Regions from separate parts of the Nakamurella panacisegetis genome, predicted to be linked through region 1. Evidence: riboswitches for the same ligand, from Rfam matches in the RefSeq annotation. Region 1 holds a riboswitch; the other holds the start of a gene.
What was found. A riboswitch is a leader RNA that binds a small molecule or an ion and turns the genes downstream of it on or off. The one in region 1 is predicted to bind cobalamin.
Positions count from the first base shown of each region.

Region 2: it holds a riboswitch for cobalamin, as region 1 does, so the genes downstream of both, BLS97_RS07240 (CbtB domain-containing protein) here and BLS97_RS01410 (magnesium chelatase subunit D family protein) in region 1, are expected to answer to the same signal.

Region 1 is NZ_LT629710.1:305,568-313,781, reverse strand. Features, by position in the region: gene BLS97_RS01430 (ArsR/SmtB family transcription factor) at 1-197, shown strand, start outside; gene BLS97_RS01425 (SRPBCC family protein) at 181-663, shown strand; gene cobM (precorrin-4 C(11)-methyltransferase) at 953-1,690, opposite strand; gene cbiE (precorrin-6y C5,15-methyltransferase (decarboxylating) subunit CbiE) at 1,687-2,931, opposite strand; cobalamin riboswitch at 2,990-3,141, shown strand; gene BLS97_RS01410 (magnesium chelatase subunit D family protein) at 3,201-5,297, shown strand; gene cobO (cob(I)yrinic acid a,c-diamide adenosyltransferase) at 5,297-5,911, shown strand; gene BLS97_RS01400 (cobyrinate a,c-diamide synthase) at 5,905-8,214, shown strand, end outside.
Region 2 is NZ_LT629710.1:1,634,601-1,642,814, forward strand. Features, by position in the region: gene BLS97_RS07205 (cation diffusion facilitator family transporter) at 1-272, opposite strand, end outside; gene BLS97_RS07210 (ArsR/SmtB family transcription factor) at 269-586, opposite strand; gene BLS97_RS07215 (metal-sensitive transcriptional regulator) at 646-975, opposite strand; gene BLS97_RS07220 (glycoside hydrolase family 16 protein) at 1,052-1,846, opposite strand; gene BLS97_RS22745 (hypothetical protein) at 2,179-2,352, shown strand; gene BLS97_RS07225 (DNA-3-methyladenine glycosylase family protein) at 2,357-3,274, shown strand; gene BLS97_RS07230 (hypothetical protein) at 3,297-3,488, opposite strand; gene BLS97_RS07235 (endonuclease/exonuclease/phosphatase family protein) at 3,558-4,553, opposite strand; adenosylcobalamin (AdoCbl) riboswitch at 4,692-4,838, shown strand; gene BLS97_RS07240 (CbtB domain-containing protein) at 4,842-5,054, shown strand; gene BLS97_RS07245 (CbtA family protein) at 5,189-6,040, shown strand; gene BLS97_RS07250 (hypothetical protein) at 6,313-7,107, shown strand; gene BLS97_RS07255 (ice-binding family protein) at 7,129-8,214, opposite strand, start outside.

The sequences.
Region 1 (8,214 bases):
TACTCGAGCGCGCGGGTCTGATCGAGCGCGGCCGCGATGCGCAGCGTCGGCCGTCGATGCTCCGGGCGGCGCCGTTGCAGCAGGTGAGTCGGTGGACGGAGGAATACCGCCGATTCTGGGATGCGAGCTACCGAAACCTCGACGACTATCTCGTCACCCTCCAGTCGAAGGAGCAGAACAATGGCCACCACCAGTAATGCGCATCAGACGGTCTGGACCACGCCAACGGACACCCAGATCGTCTCCGAGCGGGACTTCGACGCGCCCATCGACGTCGTGTTCGCCGCGTTCACCCGACCCGAACACGTCCAGCAGTGGTTGCTCGGGCCGGACGGCTGGATCATGCCGACCTGTGAGATCGACCTCCGGGTCGGCGGCGCCTGGCGGTATGTCTGGCGCAATCCGTCCGACGGGCGGGAATTCGAGATGCACGGCGTGTACCGGGAAATCGAGCCCCCCGGTCTGATCATCAACACTCAGGTGTACGAAGAATCGGAATCGGTGAACCGCATGGAGCTGACCGGGGTCGGCGGCCGCACCCACATGCGGCACACCATGACTCTTCCGTCCCAGGAAGCTCGCGATGCCGTGCTGGCCACCGGGATGACCAGCGGCGCCGACACCAGCTACGACCGTCTCGAGTCGTATCTCGCCGCGCGGTAGCCGGCCGCGCCATAGTGGGCCGCTCCGTAGTCGGCGGCGCACAGCCGGCGGCGCAGGGCGGTCGCGCATACGCCGGTCGCGCATGGTCGGTCGCGCACAGCCGGTCGCGCATGGTCGGCCGCGCATACGGAAATGCCCGGAATCGGCGGGAATCTGCCGAGAATGGGCATTTCCGTATGCGCCCGGACGGAATGTATGCGCCCGGACGGAATGTATGCGCCGGGACGGAACGTATGCGCCGGGACGGAACGTATGCGCCGGGACGGAACGTATGCGCGGAAGGGCAGCCTCAGCGGGGGCGGGTCGCGTAGAGGTGGGAGTCGGCGAAGTGCTTGGCGCCCAACGTGTTCCCGACGATGATGACAGCCGCCTGGCGCAGGCCGGCCGCTTCCACCTGGTCGGCGATGTCGGCCAGGGTGCCGCGCAGCACCAGCTCGGACGGAGCGGATGCGTTGGCCACCACCGCGACCGGTGCATCCTGGCCGTACTCCGGCACCAGATCGGCCACCACCTGACGGATCCGCGTGATGGCCAGGTGCAGGACGAGCGTCGCCCGGCTGCGGGCCAGCAGTGGAAGGGCCTCGGTCTCCGGCATCTTGGTCGACCGCGCCTGGGCCCGGGTGAGGATGATGGTCTGGGACAGCTCCGGGGCGGTGAGTTCCCGACCCAGGATGGCGGCGGCCGCGGCGTAGGCGGGCACCCCGGGGGTGACGTCCCAGGGCACGCCGGCCGCGTCCAGCCGCCGGGTCTGCTCGGCCAGGGCCGAGTAGATCGACGGGTCGCCCGAACACAGCCGGGCGACGTCGAGTCCGGCGGCATCGGCCCGCACCAGATGGGCGGTGATCTGGTCCAGGTCAAGGTGCGCGGTGTCGACCAGATCCGCCCCGGGCGGGCAGTGGGCCAACACGTCCGACGTGATGTAGGTACCCGCGTACAGGCAGACCGGGGCCGCGCCAAGGAGTCTCACCGCCCGGACGGTCAGCAGGTCGGCCGCTCCGGGCCCGGCGCCGATGAAATGAACCGTCATGCCGGACCTTCCGAAGCTCTGGTGATCGACCATTGGGTGACGGCCCGGGAGGGCGTCCAACCGGTGAACGTGCCGACCGGGGCGGCACGTTCGACCGACAGCCGGACCAATTCCCCGCCGAGGGCCTTGTACCGCTCGAACAGTGCCGCCTCGGTCTCCAGGGTCACCGCGTGGACGACCAGACGACCGCCCGGACGCAGTGCGGCCCAACAGGTGTCCAGCACTCCCGGCGTCGTCGCACCGCCGCCGACGAAGACCGCGTCCGGCTCCGGCAGGCCGTGGAGCGCGTCGGGAGCGCCACCGACGACCACCCGCACACCGGGAACGCCGAGCGACGACGCGTTCCGCCCGATCCGCTCGGCCCGCCCGGCATCCCGCTCGATCGCGATCGCGGCGCACCGCGGATCGGTGCGCGCCCATTCGACGGCCACCGAACCGGCGCCGGCGCCGACGTCCCAGAGCAGTTGGCCCGGCACCGGAGCCAGCCGGGCCATGGCCGATGCCCGCACGTCGCGTTTGGTCAGCTGACCGTCGTGCTCGAACGCCTCGTCAGGCAGGCCCGGAACGCCCGCCAACAGGACCGTGCCCGGGTCGGAGACCAGGGAAAGGCAGATCAGATTCAGCCGGGGCGACACCGCCGCCCAGGCCCGCGCGGTGCCCTCGATCCGGGATTCGGCCGGGCCACCGAGCTCGCCCAGCACCGTCATGCCCGATGCCCCGTACCCGGCGCCGACCAGCAGCGACGCCACCTGTGAGGGGGTGTTCTCGTCGGCGGAGAGCACGATCAGCCGGCGCCCGGGCCCGACCCGGGCCAGCACCGCCGCCGGATCCCGGCCGACCACGGTGACCACGTCCACCGACTCGGCCGGCCAGCCCATCGCCGCCCGGGCCAGGGCGACCGACGACACCGCCGGCACCACGGTGACGTTCTCCGCGCCGAGCCGGGCCACCAGCGTGCTGCCGACACCCGACACCATCGGATCGCCGGAGGCCACCACCACGATCTCGCGGCCCGCGTACTCGTCCAGCAACGCGGACAGGCTGGGCAGCATCGGCGTCGGCCACCGGCGGCGATCTTGGCCCGGGATGTCCGGCAGCATGGTCTGGTGGCGATGTCCGCCGATCACCAGCGGGGCGGCCGTGATGGCGTCCCGCGCGGCCGGTCCGAGGCCGTCCCAGCCGTCGGCCCCGATCCCGATCACGGTGACCCGGGCCGGGGGGACGGGTGTATCGGAGGGCACGGCCACCGACCCTAGCCGCTCGAGGCGGCGGCGCCGGTCGGAGCGTGCGGCTGCGCCGGCAACTGTGGGATCATTCGGGCGACCCCTCGAGAGGAATCCCGGTGGATCACGCCCTCACCGGCGTGGTGAATCCGGAGCGGTCCCGCCACTGTGAGCTGACGTCCCACCGACGAACAGCAAGCCAGGACGTCTCGAGTCGTCCCGCCCGCCCACCATCCGGGCGGCGGACCGTCAACGCGGGCGTGGACACCCGCACGAGGAGCTCGCAGATGCGTACCTACCCCTTCACGGCCGTCGTCGGGTCCGACGACATGGCCCTGGCGCTCGCCCTCTGCGCGGTGTCCCCGGCCATCGGCGGGGTACTGGTGCGCGGGGAGAAGGGCACCGCCAAATCCACCATGGTGCGGGCCCTGGCCGCGTTGCTGCCGGCCGTCGACGTCATAGCGGGGTGCCGGTTCTCCTGCGACCCGGCCGACCCCGACCCGCGGTGTCCCGATCACGCGCAGCACAGCGCGGCCGCCGCGCGACGGCCGGCCCGGCTGGTCGAACTCCCGGTCGGCGCGACCGAGGACCGCGTGATCGGCTCCCTGCACCTGGAGAAGGCGCTGGCGGCCGGCATCACCGAGTACGAGCCGGGGCTGCTGGCCGCGGCCCACCGTGGCCTGCTCTACGTGGACGAGGTCAACCTGCTGCACGACCACTTGGTCGACCTGTTGCTCGACGCGGCCGCGATGGGCCGCTCGACGGTCGAGCGGGACGGTGTCTCGGTCGCCCACGCCGCGCGGTTCGTGCTGGTCGGGACCATGAACCCGGAGGAGGGCGAGCTCCGTCCGCAGCTGCTGGACCGGTTCGGGCTGACCGTGGAGATCAGCGCGCCGCGGGACCCGGCCCTCCGGGCCGAGGTGATCCGCCGCCGACTCGCGTTCGACGCCGACGCCGACGCCTTCAGCCATCGCTACCAGGCGGCCGAGACCGAGATAGCGGACCGGATCCGGCTGGCCCAGGAGGCGATCGGCGGGGTGAGGTTGTCCGATGCCGCGCTGGTCAAGATCGCCGAGGTGTGCTCGGCCTTCGAGGTCGACGGAATGCGGGCGGACATCGTCACCGCGCGCACCGCGGTGGCCCACGCGGCCTGGCACGGCCGGACCACCGTGACCCGGGCCGACATCCGGGCCGCCGCCCGGCTCGCCCTGCCGCATCGACGGCGGCGCAATCCGTTCGACGCCCCCGGGCTGGACGAGGAACTCCTCGACGCGATCCTGGGCGACCAGGAGCCCGACCCGCCGTCACCCGAACAACCAGACCCCACGGAGCCTGATCCCACCGAGCCTGATCCCACCGAGCCCGACGCCGACGGGAACGGCCCGGACCTGGATGGCCCGGCCGACGGTTCGTCGGAGCCGCGGGCCGAGTCGGCCGGTGACGACCCGTTGCCGGACACGACAGACGACGAGCCCGGAAAGAGCCGGCCCGACGCCGCGGCCGACCCGCCACCGGACGCCCGGCCCCAGACTCCGGGCGCCGGCCCGGGGACCCACCGCACCGCCACCCCGGGAGGGGCCTTCCGGACCCGCTTGTTCACCGTCGCCGGCAGCGGGGAGGGGGAGGCCGGCAAACGCTCGCGGGCCATCACCTCCATCGGCCGGACCGTCGGATCGACCCCACTGGTCCGCGGGGCCGGCGGGTCGGTGCACCTGACCGCGACGGTCAGGGCGGCGGCGCCCTACCAGCTCGGCCGGGGCCGGGTCGGTGCCGGTCTGTTGTTGCGGCACAGCGACTTGCGTATGGCCGTGAAGGAGGGCCGGGAATCCAACCTGGTGCTGTTCTGCGTCGATGCGTCCGGTTCGATGGCCGCCCGGACTCGGATGGAACAGGTCAAGACGGCCGTGCTCTCACTCCTGATGGACGCCTACCAACGCCGCGACAAGGTCGGCCTGGTCACCTTCCGCGGGCACGACGCGGTGCTCGCCCTGCCGCCGACATCGTCGGTGGAAGTGGCGGCCAGACGCCTGGCCGACCTGCCGGCCGGGGGGCGCACGCCCCTGGCCGAAGGACTGCTCACCGCGCGGGAAACGCTCCGGCTGGAACGCATCCGCGATCCGCGCCGCCGCCCGCTGCTGGTCCTGGTCACCGACGGCCGGGCCACTTCCGGTCCGGACGCGCTGATCCGATCGCGGCGGGCCGGCGCCCTGCTCGCCGCCGAGCACGTGTCCAGCCTGGTGATCGACTGCGAGACCGGACGTTTCCGGATGGGCCTGGCCGCGGCGTTGGCCCAGAGCCTGGCCGCCGAGTACGTCCCGCTCGGCGAGGTCGGGGCGCAAGCCCTGACCGCGGCGGTCCGCGACTCCCGGGGGAGGGCCGCGTAATGCCGCAGGGTCAACCGGAATCGATCCCGCAGGACGGGCTCACCACCCGCCAGCGTCGCAACCGCCCGCTGCTCATGGTGCACACCGGCGACGGCAAGGGAAAGTCAACGGCCGCCTTCGGCCTCGCGTTGCGCGGTTGGAACCAGGGCTGGTCGGTCGGGGTGTTCCAGTTCGTCAAGAACGCGAAGTGGCGGATCGGCGAGGAGACCGCGTTCGAGACCCTCGGCGCGCTGCACACCGAACGGGGCACCGGCGGTTCGGTGGAATGGCACAAGATGGGCTCCGGCTGGTCGTGGAGCCGGCAACCGGGGTCCGAGTCGGACCACGCCGAGCAGGCCGCGCAGGGCTGGGAAGAGATCAAGCGGCGCCTGGCGGCGCAGACCCACGGTCTGTACGTGCTGGATGAATTCACCTACCCGATCAACTGGGGCTGGGTCGACATCGATGACGTGGTCGCCACTCTCGCCGCCCGTGCCGGCCACCAGCACGTGGTGATCACCGGGCGCCGGGCCGACCCGAAACTGATCGAAGCGGCCGACCTGGTGACCGAGATGACGAAGATCAAGCATCCGATGGACGCCGGACAGAAGGGCCAGCGGGGAATCGAATGGTGACCCGCCTGCCCCGGATCGTCATCGCCGCCCCGGCGTCCGGACACGGGAAGACCACGGTGGCAACCGGTCTGATGGCCGCGTTGCGGCTGGCCGGACATCGCGTGTCCGGGCACAAGGTGGGACCGGACTACATCGATCCCGGCTACCACGCGCTGGCCACCGGGCGTCCGGGCCGCAATCTGGATCCGCACCTGGTCGGTGAACACCGCCTGGTGCCGCTGCTGCTGCACGGCGCGGCCACCCCGGAGCCGGCCGACATCGCCGTCGTCGAAGGGGTGATGGGCCTCTACGACGGGGCGATCGGCCGGGACGGGTTCGCCTCCACCGCGCACGTCGCCGGGATCCTGCGGGCCCCGATCGTTCTGGTCGTCGACATCTCCTCGGCCTCCCGGACCATCGCCGCGGTGGTGCACGGGCTGGCCACCTTCGAACCCGAGACCCGGATCGCCGGGGTCATCCTCAACAAGTCCGGGTCGGCTCGGCACTCCGGCGAGGTGACCAGCGCTCTGGAGGCCACCGGTATCCCGGTGCTGGGTGTGCTGAACCGCGACGACGGGATCTCGGCGCCGTCCCGGCACCTGGGGTTGGTGCCGGCGCAGGAACGCGACGACGCCCGGACCGGCCTGGATCGTCTGGCCGGGCAGATCGCGGCCGGGGTCGACCTCGACGAGATCCTCCGGATCGCCTGGGGGGCAAGTGATCTCGACGGACAGGCGTGGGATCCGGAGCGGGAGTTGGCCGGATTCTCCCGGCCGATGTCGGCGGTCAAACCGGTGGTGGCGGTGGCCGGAGGTCGCGCGTTCACCTTCCGGTACGCCGAGACCGACGAGTTGCTGCGCGCGGCCGGGCTCGACCCGGTCGTCTTCGACCCGGTGTCCGACGACGCCCTGCCCGCCGGAACCCGCGGCATCTATCTGGGCGGCGGATTCCCCGAGGTGCACGCGGCCGGGCTGGCGGCCAACGAGTCGATGCGCGCATCGTTGCGGGCCGCCGTCGATGCCGGCGTGCCGACGGTCGCCGAATGTGCCGGGCTGCTCTACCTCTGCCGGAGCGTCGACGGCGCCGACATGGTCGGCGCGATCGAGGCGAGCGCCGCCATGACGCCGAAGTTGACGTTGTCCTACCGCAGCGCCATCAGCCCGGCCGACACCTTGCTGGCCCCGGCCGGCCACCGGTCGACCGGGCACGAATTCCACCGCACCACCGTCGATCCGGTACACGACGGCCGGCCGGCCTGGTTGCTCGACGGCGTCCCGGCCGGTTTCTCGATCGATCCGGCGGGGACCGGCAAGCCGACCTTGCATGCCTCCTATCTGCACAGCCACTGGGCCGGATATCCGTTGTTCGCGGCCAATTTCGCCCGGGCGGTGCACGACTTCGAGGGCGCCGTACCGGTTCCCGCGGTGCCGGTGCGCCCGACCGGATCGCCCGTCGTGCCCGTGGCACCGGCCGGGACCGGCCCGGTCGTCGCCGCCCCGGAGTTCGATCTGCACCACCACGGGGACGCCGACATCGCCGATGGATTGGTCGATCTCGCCGTCAACGTCCGCGTCACGGCGCCGCCGACCTGGCTGGCTGCCCTGATCGCCGACACCGTGGTCGATCTCGCGCACTACCCGCGACCGGAGGCCGCGTCCGAGGCCATCGCCGTCCGTCATCAGCGACCGCGTAGTCAGGTGCTGCCGACCAGCGGCGGGGCCGAGGCGTTCGCCCTGCTGGCCCGGGCCCTGCACCCGCGGCACGCCGTGGTCGTGCATCCACAGTTCACCGAACCGGAGGCCGCCCTGCTGGCCGCCGGCCATACGGTGGATCGGGTGATCCTGGACCCGGCCGACGGATTCGTCCTGCACGCGGACCGGATCCCGGACCAGGCGGACCTGGTGATGATCGGCAACCCGACCAATCCCACCGGGGTCCTGCACCCGGCGGCGGCGCTGCGCTCTCTGGTCCGGCCCGGTCGGGTGGTGGTCATCGACGAGGCCTTCATGGACGCGGTCCCGGGTGAGTCCCAGTCGCTGGCTGAGGCCCTGGTGCCCGGCCTGGTCGTGCTGCGGTCCCTGACCAAGACCTGGGGGATCGCCGGGCTGCGGGCCGGCTATGCCGTGGGCGACGAGTCGGTGATCGCCGCGATGGCGGCGCAGCAACCGTCGTGGTCCGTGTCGACCCCGGCGCTCGCAGCCATCGTGGCCTGTCTGCAACCGGCGGCGGTGGCCGAGGGTGCCGCGGCGACGAGAATCATCGCGGCCCACCGTCGGGTGCTCGTCGACGGGCTGGCCGAGTTGGGAATCCCGGTGACCGGGTCG
Region 2 (8,214 bases), 1.3 Mb from region 1:
AGCCGGATGGCGATCAGCGCCAGCAGGATCGACGCGGCGTCGGTGAGCATGTGCCCGGCGTCGGTGATCAGGGCCAGCGATCCGGCGATCAGGCCGACGACGACCTCGGTGATCAGGAACGCCACGATGAGGGCGAGTGCCCCGGTCAGGTATCGACGGTCGGCGTCGGGCGCGACCCCATGGCCGTGGCCCGCGCCGCCGTGCCCAGCGCCGCCGTGGCCCGCACCGCCGTGGTCGTGGGCGCCGTGGTGGTGGGCGTCGTCATCCGTCATCGGTCACCGTCGACGTGATGGGCCGGATCGACCGACAGGACGACGCTCATCAGGTCGGTCAGGGCGTGGGCGAGACGCGGATCGGCCAGCTCGTACCGCGCCCGGCGGCCTTCTGGGACGGCGACGACCAGCCCGCACCCCCGCAGGCAGGTCAGATGGTTGGACAGGCTCTGCCGGCTGACGCCGAGCAGATCGGCCAGATCCGACGGATAGCTCGGACTGTCCCGCAGGGCCAGCAGGATCCGGGCCCGGGTCGGGTCGGACAGGGCATGGCCGAAGCGGGCCAGGACGGCGCCGAAGGTCAGGGTCTCCACGCGACGGACGGTACACCGAAAGCTGTACCGAGCCCAGCCGCGTCAGCTCCTGGATCGAATCAGGACCGCACCAGGCGCGCGATGGCGTCCGACGCCTCCTTCAGCTTCAGCTGCGCATCCTCGCCGCCGGCCATCGCGGCATCCAGGACACAATGCTTGAGGTGGTCGTCGAGCAGGCCGAGGGCGACACCCTCGATCGCCTTCGTCAGCGCCGAGATCTGGGTGAGGATGTCGATGCAGTACTGCTCCTCGTCGACCATGCGGTGGATACCTCTGGCCTGCCCCTCGATCCGCTTCAGCCGCGCCAGATACTTGCTCTTGTCGCTGATGTACCCGTAGTGCGAGTGCGCACCGTCATCGGAATCGGTGGCGTGCGTCGGCTCGGTCATCTTGTCGGTCCTCATCTTCTCTTCCGTTCCTTCCACGATACCCCAAGGGGGTACCGTTGGGACGGTTCCTGGCTGGTCAGAGCAAGGGCTCGAACGCGCGCACCCGGTGGACGACCGCCGATTTCGGGTACGCCCGGTCCGGACGGTCGGTCCCGTCGGGAAACTCGAAGAGATCGATCATCAGCTGCTGCGGATAGGTGATGGCCTGGTCCAGCTCCCGGACGAGGTCGTCGTCGACGTAGATCCCGATCCCGGCGGCGTCCCAGGCCGCCGCGTAGGTGTGGGCGGTGGTGGCGTCCAGATCGAGCGACACGTCCACGATGTCGGTCCGCAGCCGCGGATCGTGATGGGCCTTCACCCCCGCGCGGATGTTCGATCCGTACCGGCCGACCGCATCGCCGAACAGCTCCGCGATGCAGATCTCGCCGGACTCGGTCGGGCCGTTCTGCTCGAATCCCACCATCCAGATCCCGACCATGCACGTCACATCCGGACTGGCACTCACGGTGACCTCGACCAGACCCGATGACGGGGTCCACGACGAGCGCGTCGGCACGGCCGTCCGCACCTGCAGGTCGGGCCGATGCCGGTGCTGACCGATCGTGGAACCAACCGGACCCGCGAACGACCCGGTCTGCAGGTTGGAGACCCGCAGCTCACCGTCCTCCGGGCGCCACGCGGGCTGGTCGGCGTCGATGCGCAGCTCCAGACCGTCCCCGGTCAAGGCGTAGCGCGCGGCCGAGCGGGCCGGCGTGGTCCAGTGCGGCAGGTAGTGATCGATCCACCGATCGCCGTTCAGGACGCCACCGGTGAAGTCCTCGTCGAAGCACAGCGCGTATCCGGATCGGTCAAGGCGTCGGGTGACACTCATAGGCTCCTGCTTCCCTTTCTGTGCTCGGCGTTGAGTCATCCGGAACCGTCAGGACAGGTAGGGGCAGCAGCGCCAGGTCAGTCCCGAGGGGTGACCGTCGACACCTTGAGGCCGCTGCGGCCCAGCGAGCGGTATTCCATGCCGCGAATCTATGCCGGACCCGATGATGCGCGGATGGGGGGCCGACGCGGCCGGCGTCGCGCAGCCGGATCGACGATCACCCAAACGGACACGACCTTCCGCCGGACGGGTCCCGCCGGCGGCCCAGGAATTCGTCACGCCGTCACCTCGTGTACAGACCGGATCGAGGATTCATAGAGCACAATCGATCTGTGCACCCTATCGTCACCTTAGAAGCGCTCACCGCCGGCAGTGACGCCGTCGACCAGATGGTGTGGTTCGGGGGCGGCCTGCTGGTGCTCGGGCTGACGGCCATGATCCTGTCCGGACGCAACCATGCGGCCCGCAAGCGGCTGAAGGAACCGGAGCGCAACAGCCCCGGGTAGCGTGATCGGCGTGGAGGCCGAACTGGTGCACGAATCAGGGCGCCCTATTGACCTGGCCGGCACCATCGGTCCACTGCGCCACGGCCCGGCCGACCCATGTCATCGAGTAGCGGCCGACGGTTCGACCTGGCGCGCCTCCTTGATGCCGACCGGTCCGGTCACCTACCGCCTGAGCCAGCTCGATCGTCACCGGGTTCGTTGTCAGGCCTGGGGTGCGGGGGCATCCGAGTTGATCGCCGGCCTGGACGACCTGCTCGGCGAGAACGACGATTCGTCGACCTTCGCCCCCCAGCACCCCAAGATCGTCGAGGCACACCGTCGGCACACCGGCCTGAGGATTCCGCGGAGCGGCCGGGTGATGGAGTCGCTGGTGCCGGCCATCCTGGAACAGAAGGTGACCGGCCAGGAGGCCTTCCGGGCCTGGCGGGTGCTGGTCGGGAAGTTCGGGGACCGGGCCCCCGGGCCGGCCCCGGCCGGGATGCGGGTGCCGCCGAGCGCGGACGTCTGGCGGATGGTGCCGTCCTGGGAGTTCCATCGGGCCGGTGTGGATCCGGCCCGGTCCCGCACCGTGGTCACGGCGGCCAAGATCGCCCGCCAGCTGGAGGGCTGCGTCGCTCTCGGGCCCGTCGATGCGGAGCGCCGGCTGCGGGCCGTCCCCGGGATCGGCATCTGGACCGCCGCGGAGGTGGCACAACGCGCCCTGGGCAACGCCGACGCTCTGTCCGTCGGCGACTACCACCTGGCCGGAGTGGTCGGCTGGACGCTTGTCGGGCGCCCGATGGACGACGACGAGATGGTCAGCTACCTGGAGCCGCTCCGGCCCCATCGGCACCGAGCGGTGAGACTCCTGGAGATCAGCGGCCAGGCGTTCAAGCCACGCTTCGGACCCCGGATCACCATCCAGGACCACCGCACGCACTAGACCCCAGGGTGGCGGGCCGGAGTCAGTTGGTGAGCACGATGATCACCACGGCGACCACGACGATCGTCGCGATGACCGGCACGAGCAGGCCGGGCCACCGCCACATCCAGAACTGCTCGGGTTCGGCCTGCGCGCGCGGCTCCTCGTTGACGAAGCGGCGGAACATCTGAGTGTCCGCGATCGCGTGCGGTTCGTCCGGATCTGGGCTGGTCATAGCTCTATCCAACACCACCGGTGACGTGTTTCCGGTCAGTGTGACCGAGAATCGGCGGCGAATCCCAGGTCACGATGCTCCCAGCCATGCGATCAGCGCTCGGTGGTCGCTCCCCCCGACCCGTTCGGTCCGAGTGCGCAACGACCGGTAGCGGCCGGTGTCGAACAGGACGTGGTCGATCGGCGCGGTGAACCCGGCCGGGTAGTCCGACGGCCACGTGCCCTCGGCGCCGCGACCGACGCTGGACGCGGCGTCGGCGCACCGCCCGAGATCGGTCAGTGGGGCGTGGTCGACGGTGGCGTTGAAGTCGCCGGCCACGACGGCACCGACCGACGCGATGCACTGGTTGGCCGCGTTGCGGGCGTGCACGGCCCACTGATCGAACCCGATCACCCGGCCCGGCGCGGGCGGGTGGACGGCCACCAGGGTCGGCCCCGCTCCGTCGATCGGGACGGCCCGCACGATGCCGACCAACTCGCCGGTGGCCGGGAGCTGGCGGTACCGGCCGAGTTCGTCGGAGATCAGCAGGCTGGTGTCGGCGATCGGCCACGGGCTGTCGGCGGTGGTCGAGAACACCTGGAAGTGACGCCCACCCGCGGCCAGCAGGTCAGCGGTCGCCTGCGCGGTGGCCCTCATCGTCTCCGGCAGGGCAACCACCGTCGCCCCCTGGCCCCGCACGAGCCCCGCGATCTGAGCCGCCGTGGTGTGGACGTCGTAGGTGTTGAACTCGATCACGACCAGCGCGGCGGTGCCCGGATCATCACCGCCGGCCCAGCCCCGGGAGACCACCACCCCGAACTGGGACAGCCCGGTCACGGCCAGCACCGCCGTGGTCACCCGACGGATCCACGGTCGGGATGCGGGCCGGCGGGGCGGCAGCAGCAAGGTGAGGGCAGCGATCAGGGCGGCGCCCAGCAGGACCGCTCCGAGCAGCGCGCGGAACGCGATCAGGTGCAGGAAGATCGGGGTCGTCGACAGGCCGAACCATCGCGGATCCAGGAGTGCGACCGCGCCGGCCAGACCGGGCGTGACGAGTACCCAGCCCAGCCACCGGAATCGCGTCATGATCACGAGTGTCAGGTCCGCGGCGTCATCGTCGTGTGTGGTGCGAGGGCCGTCACCTGACGGGGTGATGACAGCCAGGGGTCCGCGGTCCGACCAGGACCGCGACCTTCACGCCTTGCTCCCCTGCCGTGCGCGGGCTACGGTCAGGCTTCGTGTTGTCGCAAGGAAGCCGGTGTGAGTCCGGCACGGTCGCGCCACTGTGAGTGGGTTCCAACCCGCAAGTCAGGTCTTTGACGACTCCACGTGCCCCATCGATCACGGGACGCAGAATCCCGGAAGGAGCTCCTCATGACCACAGCCGTACCCAACACGGCGGCGACACCGGTCGTCATCCCGCTGTCCAAGGCCGTCGCCTGGCTCGTGACGGCCGCGGTGCTGGCCCTCGGGGTCTACTACTTCATCGGCATCGACCAGGGCGCCACCTCGGTCTTCGGCAGCAGCACCGGCATCCACGAATTCGTGCACGACGCCCGGCACTTCCTCGGTTTCCCCTGCCACTGATCGTCTCGATCTCGATCACTCACTGATCGCGGCCCGGAACACCCCGGCGCCGCGATCAGTTCGCGTACCGCCCGGGTGAGACCCCGTCCACGGGCGTCCCGGTGCGGCCTCAGGGACAGAGGTAAAAGTTGAACATCGCACCCAAACTCATTCTGCGGGGCGTCCTGGTCGGCGCCGTAGCGGGCTTGCTGGCGTTCGTCTTCGCCCGCATCTTCGCCGAACCGGTGATCGGCCGGGCGGTCGACTACGAATCAGCCCGTGAGGCCGCCCAGAACGCCCTGGACAAGGCGGCCGGGCTCGCCACGTACCCGGCCGAACATGACGTCTTCAGTCGCACCGTGCAGGCCAATCTCGGAATCGGCGTTGGCCTGATCGGCTTCGGCGCGGCCATGGGCACCCTGTTCGCCGTGGTGTACACCATCTGCCTCGGTCGGACCGGTCGGACCCAACCCGGACCCCTGGCCCTGCTGGTGGCCCTCGGCGGCTTCCTGGCGTTCTACCTGGTGCCGTTCGTCAAGTACCCGGCGAACCCACCGGCCATCGGGCACGAGGACACGATCAAGGAGCGCAGCGGGCTCTACCTGCTGATGATCGTGGCCTCCATCGCCTTCCTGGCGCTGGCCGTGGTGGTGGGCCGGCGGCTGCAGGCCCGGATGGGCACCTGGAACGCGACCTTGGTCGCCGGGGCGGCCTTCGTCGTGCTGATCGGGATCCTGATGGCCGTCCTGCCGCAGGTCGGCATGCTGGCCACGAACGTGCGGAACTACGGTGCGCACGCGACGGAGACGCCGTTGCCGCTCACCGACGGCAAGGGCACCATCGTGTTCCCGGGGTTCCCGGCCGACGATCTGTACCAGTTCCGGTTCTACTCGGTGGCGGCGCAACTGATCCTGTGGGCCGCCATCGGTCTGCTGTTCGCACCGTTGGCCCGCCGTCTGTTGGCGCCCGCAGCCGTCCGGCCGGCGTCCGACGCCACTGTCGTCTGAGGTTCGACCGTCGAATCGCGGATCTGGAGCGCGTTCTTGGCTTCCAGGTCCGCGATTCGGTGACGTTCGTGCGCCCCCCACGAGACGGTTTCCCATCACACCTGTGCGCACGATCGAGTCGTTTCGGTTTCAAAGAGTGAACAATTGCCCCCATACGGGGGTCTCGATCACACTTTCGCGTTGGCCGTGACTGCGGAGCGTTAGGTTGCTGACGTAGGGCATACGCCCTCGCCAACCTCGGGCGCTTCGGTGCCACATCGTCAGGACTCTCCGTGCGCAAGTTCCTCGCCCTGCTCCTGCTCGTGGCCTCGATCGTCCTGCTGTCCCCCGGCGCGAACGCCTCGGCCGAGGCCCCCGGCCCCCAGGGAGTGCTGAAGTCCGTCGAGGTCAACGACTTCAGCAATCTCGCCGTGATGACGGGCTGGGCGCTCGACCCGACGGTCCGGTCGAAGGTCTCGACGGTCGGCGTCAGCATCGACGGTCATCGGGTCCGGAGTTGGCAGCCGGCATCGATCAGAGGCCACAACTTCTCGATCTCCATGACGATCCCGGTCGGGCGTCACCTGGTCTGCGTCGACGCTGCGAAGTACCGCGACACCTCGCGGACGAGCTCGTTGGGCTGCTTCGAGTTCCAGGCCTATGCGGCCGCCACCAAGGCACAGATGTTGGCCATCGCCAAGAAGATCGACCCGAAGAACTCGGTCCACTGGGTCTGGACGACCCTTCCCGTCGGCGTGTCCGGTCAGGCCCGTCCGTGGCAGGCGAGGATCGACATCGCCTCCGGGAACTCCGTCCGCTACCTGCGGGCGGTCATGCTCCACGAGTGGTCACATGTGTTGCAGTACCGGGCGTTTCCGGGGGCCGATCCGTGGGGCGATGCGATCGAGGCGTTCAATGCCCGGCTCGGCGATCCGGGTGACCGCACCAGCTACAGCGGGGTGGAACACGGCGCCGACTGCATCGCCCTGGCCCTGGGCGCGGACTACCTCGGTTACGGCTGCCCGGCCGCTCTTCGTTCCTTCGGATCCCGGATCGCCCACGGCCTGGTCGTGCACACTCAGGCCTAGGCGACCACGGGATCCGACCGGTCAGTGTCGGCGTGCGCTGCGGAACGTCTGACGTCTCCGACCCAGCAGCAGCAGGGCTCCGCCGACCACCACGGTGGCGCCGCCGACGGCGGCCATGCCGCCGACCGGAGCCACGCCGGTCTTGGCCAGGCTCGTTGTCTGGGTACCGGAGACGAAGGTGCTGCCGCCCGGGCCGGTGCTGGCCGATGTCAGGATCTGACCCGAGCCGGTTGTCCGGGTCGAGGCTGTGGTGAGTACCCGGGCCGTGGTCGCTCGCGTCGACGGGGTGGTGTTCGGAGTGATGATCGACACCGACCGACCGGACGTGATGTCACGCGGCGGCGAGGTGACGCCAGTCGTCCGCCGGGTGGCCTGGGTGCTCGTCAGCCGGGACGACGCCGGGGTGGTGGCGGCCGTTGAAGTCGACGAGGTCGACGTGCTCGATGACGAGGTGCTGGTTCCCACGACGGCGGCACAGACCGGGTGCGTGATGACGTTGGTATCGAGGGTCACCGTGCCGGTGCCGGCCAGCAGCCGCCCCTCGATGGTGGCGCCGGTGTCGGCGGTGATGGAGGCCCCGGCCAGCACGGTACCGACGAAGTTCGAGCCGGTCCCTAGGGTCGCCGAGCTCGCGACCTGCCAGAACACGTTGCAGGACTTGTGGTTCGGGTTGGTGAAGGCCACGGTGCTGGCCGATGAGGTGATCAGCGAGCTGGACGCCTGGAAGATGAACACCGCGTCCGGGTCGTTGTTGTTGTCCAGGGTCACGGTGCCGCTGAGACTGATGGCCCCTCCCTTGTAGACGCCCGGTTGCAGCGTCATCCCCACCAGATCGGTGAGACCGGACTGGACCGGCGGCGTGCGGCCGGCCGCGTCGTTGAAGGCGGTCGTGACGTCGTTCTGCGCCTGCTGCGCGACGGCATCGGTTGCGTGCATGGTGCCGGGGGCAGTGATGATGCCGGGCGGGAAACCGGTGATGGAGCTGCCCGAGCTGACCCCTACGTCGGCCCCGTTCACGACGGTGGGGCCGGTGTTGGTGACCGACGACCCGGCCAACACGGCGAAACTGTCGGCCGTACCAAGACCCACGGTTGCCGTGGCCGCGTT